3 regions of the Mesorhizobium sp. M0139 genome follow, and region 2 is predicted to be linked to each of the others. Evidence: predicted binding sites of a transcription regulator. Region 2 holds the regulator's gene; each other region holds the start of a gene.
What was found. Region 2 encodes LexA, which represses DNA repair genes until DNA is damaged. Its sites were predicted from a motif close to TGTTCNNNNTGTGTTCNG; they were not measured.
Positions count from the first base shown of each region.

Region 1: a site for LexA is predicted at 2,039-2,056, ahead of parE (DNA topoisomerase IV subunit B). Genes of this name have one in related genera too.
Region 3: a site for LexA is predicted at 1,959-1,976, ahead of NKJ58_RS26120 (putative DNA modification/repair radical SAM protein). Genes of this name have one in related genera too.

Region 1 is NZ_JAMYTN010000004.1:166,471-169,944, forward strand. Features, by position in the region: gene NKJ58_RS08135 (type II and III secretion system protein family protein) at 1-930, opposite strand, end outside; gene cpaB (Flp pilus assembly protein CpaB) at 964-1,869, opposite strand; gene parE (DNA topoisomerase IV subunit B) at 2,127-3,474, shown strand, end outside.
Region 2 is NZ_JAMYTN010000002.1:15,841-19,314, reverse strand. Features, by position in the region: gene NKJ58_RS02525 (ComEC/Rec2 family competence protein) at 1-1,735, shown strand, start outside; gene lexA (transcriptional repressor LexA) at 1,729-2,511, opposite strand; gene NKJ58_RS02515 (GntR family transcriptional regulator) at 2,717-3,474, opposite strand, start outside.
Region 3 is NZ_JAMYTN010000018.1:27,294-30,767, forward strand. Features, by position in the region: gene NKJ58_RS26115 (UdgX family uracil-DNA binding protein) at 1-719, opposite strand, end outside; gene NKJ58_RS26120 (putative DNA modification/repair radical SAM protein) at 722-1,957, opposite strand; gene NKJ58_RS26125 (glutamine synthetase family protein) at 2,077-3,462, opposite strand.

The DNA.
Region 1 (3,474 bases), on a different contig from region 2:
GAAGTCGAGGCTGACGCCGTATTTCTTGTAGCTGACGGAAATCTTGCCATTGTCCTCGGAGACCGGGATCGGGAACTCGCCGCCGGCGAGGAAGCTTGCCGTCTGGCCCGAGCGGGCGATCAGGTTCGGCTCGGCCAGCCGCCTGGCGAGACCACGTTCCTCCAGCGCCTTGATGGCGACGTCGATCGACAGGCCATTGGACAGCAGCCGGCCGATGATCTCGCCATTGCCGGCTCCCGGCACCGTGCCAGGATCGAGGGTGACGTCGCGCCCGCCAATGCCGTAAGCGAAATTGGCGCTGTATTTGGCGCCGAGATCCTGTCCGGCCTGGCGATTGATCTCGACGAAGCGGACGTTGAGCTGAACCTGCTGCGAGGACGAGATGTTGACCGAATTGATCACTTCTTCATTGCCAGAGAAGCGGCTGGCGATCTTGCTTGCCTTCTCGGCGGCGACCGCGTCATCGGCCTCGCCCGACAGCACGACGCGGCCATTGGCCGAGCCGACCTTGATCTTGGCGTCCGGCACGCTGGCGCGAATGGTGCTGGCCAGTTGGTCGGTGTCCAGCGTCACCTCGATGTCGACGGTGCCGACCAACTGCTTGTTCTCGTCGAACAGCGCGATGCCGGTGGTGCCGAGATTGTTGCCCAGCACATAGAAGGATTTGTCGGTCAGCGGATTGACGTTGGCGATCTCCGGATCGCCGATGACGATCTGGTAGAAGGCGGCATTGGTCATGACCGTCTTCGGCTTGCCCTTGGCTACCTTGATCGACGCATTCGTTGTCGACGAGACATGGACGATATCGTTGTCGGCCTTGGCTGGCGCACTGAGGCCGAGCATTGCGGCCGCGGCGAGGCAAGCCCCCACCGTAAGCGCCCGCATTGTGCGCAGCCCTTTCGTCGTTCGAAATGCATGAAGTCCCGACATCTGTCCCGTCCCTCGCCCGGTCCCCACCGGCAGTTATTGCTGGTCCCGCGCAGGAACCTGGTATTCTTCGACCTGCGTGCCGCGCGTCACGATGATCGTCTTGAATTTCGGCTTCTCAGGCTCCTTGGTCGCGGCAGTGAACAGCGCGCCGGCAGCGGCCTGGACGCCGGAGGCGACCGATCCGCCGAAGGACGAAATGGTGGTGACGCCGTCCTTGGCGGCCCCTCCGTCTGCGGCCGAGCGGAGCGACAGCGACAAGGTGCCGACGGTGCGGGCAAGCGCCACTTTCTGCGCGCCTTCGGTCGTCACCTCGATGGTGACGGAATTGGCGATCTGCGGTGTGGTCTGGCGCTCGTCGGCGCCCTGCCCCACGGTCAGCACCTTGGCGTCGGAGACGACGATCTCGGAGGTAACGGTCGATCCGGCAGCGCCCTGCGCGTTCTTGGCCACTTCCTGGATTTCGCCCGCATCGCGTGTCAGCACCACGTCGACCCGGTCGCCCGGCATGACGAAGCCGCCGACACCGGCGATCTCGTCGGTGCGGATTGTCACCGCCCGCATGCCGGGCGTCATCATGTTGGACAGCGTCGCGCGGCCGTTCGGCCCCGACAATTTGCTGATCAGCACCGGCTCGTTGATCTCGATCGGCGACAATACCACGCGGCTGCCTTCGGCGAGCAATGCATTGACTGTTGTGAACGCGCCCTGCGGCACCGAATCCTCGGACCATGGGATTTCGCTGAGCTGCGCCCGGTCAAGCTCCATGCCGTAACGCAGCGGCGCGTTGGCCACCACGATGGTCTTGAAGACGACCTTGGGGACGGCGGGCGCCGGGATCGACGCCGTTTTCTCTTCGGCATCGGCCTTGGCCTGGCTTTTCACCCAGAAATCCGCGGCAAAGATTGAAATCGCGCCGAAGACGGCAGCGATGCCAATCATCGTTATGGCCTTGCCCCTCACAACCAACCCCTGACATTCGTGGTCTTTTGTTTTGTTGAGGCGACGCTAGGCCGCTTTGTTAAAGATTCAGGAATCGCGGCCGCTCTCGCTGGACCTATTTCCGCCGGCTTGGTTATCGAAAGGTTTTAGGATAAGAAGGGTTTAATCCCCGAACGTAACAGGAACTTCCGTCGCTTGGCGCCGAAAAGCGTGGCAGTATCGACGGGTGATTCGCGGCACCGGATTCTATGGCAGGCATGGACGACAACAACGATCTTTTCGGCAATCTGGAAAAGCAGCCCCAACCGGCTCGGACACCTTCGCGCCCGGCCGACCCGCTGGTGCAGGCCACGAAACGTTCCGTTGCGACCAAGGACGGCAGCGAGGGCTATAGCGCCGCCGACATCGAGGTGCTGGAGGGGCTGGAGCCGGTGCGGCGCCGTCCCGGCATGTATATTGGCGGCACCGACGACAAGGCGATGCACCATCTGTTTGCCGAGGTCATCGACAATTCGATGGACGAGGCGGTCGCCGGCCATGCCACCTTCATCGATGTTGAGCTGTCGGCCGACGGGTTTCTGACCGTTACCGACAATGGCCGCGGCATTCCGGTCGATCCGCATCCGAAATTCAAGAAGCCGGCGCTCGAAGTCATCATGACGACGCTGCATTCGGGCGGCAAGTTCGATAGCAAGGTCTATGAGACCTCCGGCGGTCTGCACGGTGTCGGCGTCTCGGTCGTAAATGCGCTGTCGGACCATCTCGAAGTCGAAGTCGCGCGCGGTCGCCAGCTTTACCGCCAAAGGTTCTCGCGCGGCGTTCCGGTGAGCGGGCTGGAGCAGCTCGGCGAAGTGCACAACCGGCGCGGCACCAAAATCCGCTTCCATCCCGACGAGCAGATTTTCGGCAAGGGCGCCGCCTTCGAGCCGGCGCGGCTCTATCGCATGACCCGCTCGAAAGCCTATCTGTTCGGCGGCGTCGAGATCCGCTGGAGCTGCGACCCATCGCTGATCAAGGAAAAGGACCAGACGCCCGCCAAGGCGGAGTTCCATTTCCCCGGCGGCTTGAAGGACTATCTCAAGGCATCGCTTGGCGACGACTTCCAGGTGACCCGCGAAATCTTCGCCGGCAAGAGCGAGAAGCAGGGCGGCCACGGTTCGCTGGAATGGGCGGTGACCTGGTTCGGCGGTGACGGCTTCGTCAACTCCTACTGCAACACAATCCCGACCGGCGAAGGCGGCACGCATGAGGCCGGCTTTCGCAATGTGCTGACGCGCGGGCTTCGGGCCTATGCCGACCTGGTCGGCAACAAGCGCGCCTCGATCGTCACCTCCGAAGACGTGATGATCTCGGCGGCAGGCATGCTGTCGGTGTTTATTCGCGAGCCGGAATTCGTCGGCCAGACCAAGGACAGGCTGGCAACGATCGAAGCCATTCGCATTGTCGAGACCGCCATCCGCGATCCCTTCGACCACTGGCTGGCCGACAATCCGCAGGAAGCCTCCAAGCTGCTGGAATGGGTGATTGCGCGCGCCGACGAGCGGGTGCGCCGGCGCCAGGAAAAGGAAGTGTCGCGCAAGAGCGCGGTGCGCAAGCTGCGCCTTC
Region 2 (3,474 bases):
GACCGGTCCGGTGCGGCCGGAGAGCTACGATTTCTCCTTCGACAGCTATTTCACCGGTATCGGCGGCAGCGGCTTCTTTCTCGGCAATCCGAAAACCATTGCTACGCAGGGACCGCCGCCGCTGACCGCGCGGCTCTCCTCGGCAATCGAGAACGCGCGCGAAAACATTGCCGACCATATCAGGGGCAAAATCGGCGGCGCCGAAGGCGAGATTGCCGCGGCGTTGATTGTCGGGGTGCGCGCCGGCATCCCGGACGAGGTCAACGAAGCGATGCGGCGCACCGGCATCTACCACATCATCTCCATCTCCGGCCTGCACATGGCGCTGGTTGCCGGCACCATCATGGCGTTGCTGCGTGGCGCCTTTGCGCTGTTTCCCGATTTCTCTTCGCGCCGCCCAGTCAAGAAATATGCAGCAGTGGCAGCACTCGTCTCCATCGCCGCCTATCTCGTCATTTCAGGCGTCGTGGTTGCCGCCGAGCGCAGCTTCATCATGCTGGCGGTCATGCTTGTCGCCGTGCTGTTTGATCGCGCCGCACTCACCATGCGCAATCTGGCGATCTCCGCCATTGCCGTCATCCTGGTGTCGCCGCACGAGGTGGTCGGTCCCAGCTTCCACATGTCGTTTGCCGCCACCGCCGCCCTTGTCGGCGCCTATGCCGGCTGGGCCGATTACCGCGCCGACAAGGTGAGAACGCCGCCGGCAAAGCGCTCCTTCGTCGGCTTCCTGTCGCGAAAATTCGCGCTGGCCATGGGCGGCCTCGCCATGACCTCGATCATCGCCGGCAGTGCAACCTTGCTGTTCGCCATCTGGCATTTTCAGCGTGTGTCGCCGCTCAGCCTGATCGCCAATCTGGCCGTGATGCCGATTGTTTCGTTGATCGTCATGCCTTTTGCCGTGCTCAGCGCACTGGCGATGCCGTTCGGCGCCGACGGGCCGTTCCTCTATGTGATGGGCAAGGGTCTGATGGCGATGATCGCTATATCGGCCTGGATTTCCGAGCGCTCGCCGGTCGACGCCGTCGGGCTGATCTCCATCCGCTCGGTGCTGTTGGTGGCGGTCGCCCTCGTCATCGCCACCATGGCCACCACCTGGCTCAGGTTGGCGGCCGTGCCTTTCGCGCTGGCCGGCCTGTTGACGGTGCCGCAGGTGCTTACGCCCGACGTGCTCATATCCGAGGATGCGCATCTGGTGGCCATGCCGATCGGTGGCGGCGAACTCGCCCTCAACCGCGAACGCTCCAACGAATTCACCACGGACAATTGGAAACGGGCGCTGCGGGCCGAAACCATTATCCCACCTGAGATTTTCGAGTCAACAGATACGCGGTTCGATCTCGATCCGCTCGATCTGCCGCCCGGCTCGCCCTTCTATTGCACCGGCGATCTCTGTATCGCCCGGCACCCTTCCGGAGCCATTGTAGCGCTTGCGAAAGACCGCAAGACGGCGCGGCCGGCCTGTGCCTTCGCGAGCCTGATCGTCATCGATGACGCCACCGCCTACAATCCGTGCCGCGACCCGCTGGTGCTGGTCGTGACGAAGAAACAGCTGGCCCGCGACGGCAGCGCCGCCGTCTTCTTCGATCCGCAATCGGCAGCTGCAGCGCCAACCATCCGCTTCGCCGTCGACAAGCCGTATCGCCCCTGGCACGAGCAACGCCGCTTCTCCCGCGAAGCGCGCGGCCTGCCGCCTTACAACCAGCGTGAAAAGTACAAACCCAAGCCGGCTCAGTAGCGCCGGATCAATCCGACAAGCTTGCCCTGCACCTTCACCCTGTCCGGTCCAAAAATGCGGGTCTCGTAGGCCGGGTTGGCGGCTTCCAGGGCGATCGAGGCGCCCTTGCGGCGGAAGCGTTTCAGGGTCGCTTCCTCATCGTCGACCAACGCCACCACGATCTCGCCGGGGCTGGCTGTGTCGGCATTGCGGATGATGACCGTGTCGCCATCGAAAATGCCGGCCTCGATCATCGAATCGCCCTTGACCTCGAGCGCGTAGTGTTCGCCGCCCATGATCATATCGGGCGGCACCGAGATCGAATGGGTCTGATGCTGGATGGCGTCGATCGGCACGCCGGCGGCGATGCGTCCCATAACCGGGATTGAAATCGCGGAAACGGCATCGTCATTGCCGGCCGACATCGAACGCGACGGCGAGCCCGGCTTGATCTGGCGGCCGAGACCGCCTTGGCCCAACGCGCCTTGTCCTTGGCCGCCTTGCCCTTGGCCGGTTTGACCAAGACTGCCCTGAATGACGCTCGGCGAAAACTTCCTCGCCGCATTGAGGCCTGGTGCGATCGAGTCGGGCAGCCGCAGCACTTCCAGCGCGCGCGCCCGGTTCGGCAGCCGGCGAATGAAACCGCGCTCCTCAAGCGCTGTGATCAGTCGGTGGATGCCGGACTTGGAGGCGAGGTCGAGCGCTTCCTTCATCTCGTCGAAGGACGGCGGGATTCCGCTCTCCTTCAGGCGTTCATGGATGAACATCAGAAGCTCATGTTGTTTGCGCGTCAGCATCGCGGCCCCCAAGGGTTCTGAAACCAGAATCAGAAAAAACAAACCCAGAACAAACACTATCTGTTCCAGTTGTGTTCCGCAACCTTTTAAAGTTTAATGAATGTGTTGACGTTTTGTTCAGCGTAACGTTCGGCGCTGCGAGCGCCGCCTGCGCCCAGTTGCCAGCAACGGGGTGAAACGAAGACAAAGTGCCCTGCGTCGTCGGCTACGATCGCCGCTTCCTTTTCGGACGGGGCTGCGCAGCATCCGCGCCGGGTTCGCTCTGGGCATAGACCTGCAGCGTGTAGCCGATGTGAGCGGTCATCAGAGTTTTCGCACGTTCGACGTCGCGATCGAGGGCCGCTTCCATCAGGGCGGTATGGTGTTCGATCGCCACGGCGTCGCGCAGGGCCGCCACGGCCTTCCGGTGGCCATCCGTGCGGCCGGCGGCGGCGCGCAGCGTCGGGGCCAGACCCAGAAAGCGGTGATGGCGATGCAATTGGTCGGAAATCGTCGCATTGAAGCGCAGCAGCCAGCTGGATGTCGCGGCACTGAGCAGCGCCGCATGGAAGGCATCGTGTTTTTCGTACCACGCGTCGACCGCATCATCCGATGGATCGTCGAGAACAGACCCGCACCGTGAGAGACGATAGTGGGCGGCAACGACCGCGTCTTCCCACTCACGGTCGCCCTCCTCGATCGATTCCACCAGCAGGGGCAGTTCGACCACCAGCCGCGCACGCGCCAAATCCTCGAGCTCCGCCCGAGAGACGGGAGCGACCGCAAACCCGCGGTTGCTGATGGCGGTCACAAGCCGTTCCGCCTCCAGCCGCGACAGCGCCTCGCGCAACGGCGTCCAGCCGATGCCGTAGGTGTTGCGCAGCGTGCTCAGCTTCAACGGCGCGGCAGGCGCCAGCCGGGTCGCAAGAATATCGCGCCTGAGCAGGCGATAGGCCGCTTCCGTCTTCGAGGTCTGCTCGTCAT
Region 3 (3,474 bases), on a different contig from region 2:
AGGTTCCGCCAATATTTCTTCGGCATCTCCTTCTGCATCGCCTTCACCTTGAGCCGCGCCGGGTTGAAGATGTTTTCGAAATAGGTCAGCCACAACGCCTCGGTGTCGTCCTGATCGGGTGCATCGCCCTTGGCCGCACCCGGCCCGATGGCCAGCCTTTCGCCGTTCCAGTCGGCGGAGGCATAGGGCGTCAGGATGGTCCAGCGCATGCCGGTGAACCGCCGAACGAAGAAATCCGCGTTGCGCTCGACAATGAAATGCTCCGGCTCGAACCAGGCGACGTAGCGCTCGTTCTCGCCGTCGCCGATCTTCCGGAAGCGTACGAAGGCATGCATCTTATGGCTGTCGCGCCGCACCGCCTTTTCCATGGCTTCGAGCCGCCTGGTGTCGGGATCGGATGCGATCGCCAGCAGTTTCGGCTCGGTGCGCAGGCGCCAAAGCATCCAGTAGAGAAAGGCAAACCGGCCGGGGTCGGAGTGGCAGAAGGCGGTTTCGGCATGGGCGATGAACTCGCGCGGGACGGTAAGCTGCGCGCCCTCTGGCACCGCCGGCAAGGCATCTCGAGGATCATTGGCGTCGGACCCGACACCCCAACTAATATCCTCAGGCCGGACCTCATTCAGCGTCAGACGCCGTGCCGCATCGCGCCAACCGGCGAAATCGGTCTGGCTCGCTAGCCGGACAGTGTATCGGGCAAGGTCGAGCTGGGCCGGCTGCATGGTCAAAACAGAGACAGTTGTTCGCAGGACTTTACGATCGTGTCGCGCAAGCCGGTCTTGTCCGTCAGTCTACCCGGCGACCAGCCTTCGGCGATGATGAAGGGCCTCAGCTTGGCGATCGAATGGCAGATCCGTCCGACATCTTCCAGCCGCATGTGTCGGTGGCGGCGGGTTTCAAGGATCTTCGCCACCACCTTGGTGCCCAGACCCGGAACCCGCAGCAGCGCTTCCCGATCGGCGCGGTTGATGTCGACGGGAAACCTCGCCCGATTGCGCAAAGCCCAGGCGAGCTTGGGGTCAATGGCGAGATCGAGCATGCCGTCGCTGCTGCCGGCGAGGATTTCCGGCTGCGAAAAGCCGTAGAAGCGCATCAGCCAGTCGGCCTGATAGAGCCGGTGCTCGCGCATCAGCGGCGGTTTCTGCAGCGGCAGCGACGATGACGAATCCGGGATCGGGCTGAAGGCGGAGTAATAGACGCGCCGCAGATGGTAGCTGCCATAGAGCCGCGCACTGGAGTGTAAGATACCGTCGTCGGATGTCTTGTCGGCGCCGACGATCATCTGCGTCGACTGACCTCCGGGCGCAAAGCGTTCGCGCTTCTTGGTCCTCAGCGTCGGCTCGGCTTTTTCCTCCATCTTCCGGCGCAGGTTCGCCATGGAAAGGCGGATCGTTTCCGGCTTCTTCTCCGGCGCCAGTTTCTTGACGCCCTCATCGGTCGGCAGTTCGACGTTGATAGACAGCCGGTCGGCGTAGAGCCCGGCCTGCTCGACCAGTTCGGCCGAGCTTTCCGGAATGGTCTTCAGATGAATATAGCCGGAGAATTTTTCGTCCAGCCGCAGCCGCCGCGCCACCTCCACCATCTCGGCCATGGTCTCGTCCGGGGAGCGGATGACTCCTGAGGACAGGAAGAGGCCCTCGATGTAGTTGCGCCGGTAGAAATCCATGGTCAGCTTCACCACCTCCTCGATGCTGAAGCGGGCGCGGCGCACATTCGATGACGAGCGGTTGATGCAGTAGCTGCAATCGTAAATGCAGAAATTGGTCAGCAGGATTTTCAGGAGCGAAATGCAGCGGCCATCCGGCGCGTAGGAATGGCAGATGCCCATGCCTTCTGTGGAGCCGATACCGCCGGATTGGAGCGAATCCTTCTTCGCCGAGCCCGACGAGGCGCAAGAAGCATCGTATTTGGCGGCGTCAGACAGGATTGCCAGCTTTTCACGGACGGTAGGTGCGCTCATCCGTTCATGATATGTTCTTGAAGGCTGCAGCGCCACCTCATTTGATGCAGGCGGCGAAAAAGTAATCGCCGCCTGATCGTCGGGCTAGCAGGACGACTGCCCGAGTTCCAGGCGGTCTCTCAGACCTCATGGAGGTAGAGGTGGTAATCCAGCTCGCTGACGGTGCGGGCGACGCGCAGATACTCCGACTGCTTGATCGCCACGAAGGTGCGATGCAGATCCTCGCCAAGCGCCTCTTTCAGGAAGCTCGAGGCCCGCGCCGCCTCGATCGCGGCGCGCCAGTCGACCGGCATGGTCGTGCGCGTGACGGCGGCTTCATAGCCATTCCCAGTGGTTTCGGGGCCGGGGTCGAGGCCTTCGTCCAGACCCTTGATGATGCCGGCCAGCACCGTTGCCGCGATCAGGTAGGGATTGGCGTCGACACCCGACGGCCGGTGCTCGATGCGCCGGTTTTTGGCGTCGCCCGCCGGGATGCGCAGCGCCACCGAACGGTTGTTGACGCCCCAGGTCGGCGCCACCGGCGCATAGGACTGCGAGACGAAGCGCCGCCAGGAATTGGCGTGCGGCGCAAACACCAGCATCGATTCGGCCATGGTCTGGATCAGCCCGCCGAGCCCCTGCAGCAGCGGCAGCGACCAGCTTTCGCCGCCAGCCTCGGCAAAAACGTTGCGGCCGTTCTTGTCCTGCAACGAAACATGGAAATGCATGCCGGAGCCGGCGTATTTTTCGATCGGCTTGGCCATGAAGCAGGCGGTGACACCATGGCGGCGCGCCTGCGCCCGCACCAGCCGCTTCAACATGACGAGGTCGTCGGCCGCCCGCATGACATCCTTGCGATAGTTCAGCGTCAGCTCGTACTGGCCGGGCGCGTATTCGGAAATCACCGTTTCGGCCGGAATGCCTTGCGCCTTGGCCGCGGCATAGATGTCGGAAAACAACGGCTCCATGCCGTGCAGATGGTCGACGGAATAGACTTCCGTCTTGGCCGAGCGGCGGCCGTCGAGCACGGCGTCCGCCGGTTTCACCTTGCCATCGGCATCGCGCTCATTGGCCAGCAGGAAAAATTCGAGTTCGAAGGCGCCGGCGGGATAGAGGCCCTTGGCCGCCAAGATGTCGACCTGCCTGGCCAGCGCCAAGCGCGGGTCCGACGACATTGGCTGTCCCTCGAGATGGTACATCGCCATCAGCAGCTGGCCGCGCGGCGGGTTGGTGCCGTAAAGCGGCACCAGGGTGCCGGGGATGGGCCAGGCCCTGAGGTCGCCGTCTCCAGTCGTCCAGATCAGCCCGGTTTCGTGCACATCCTCGCCGGTGATGTCGAGGCCGAGGATCGAGATCGGCATGTGGCGGCCGCCCTCGAAGATGCTTTTCAGCTCATGCCGGCGCACGATCTTGCCGCGGCCGACCCCGTTGGCGTCGGTCAAGACGATATCGAAGGCTTCGATTTCGGGATGGGCGTCGAGAAAGGCTTGCGCCTCGGCGGGCGTCGAGCCCGAAGGTGAAGTCATGATTAGTGTACT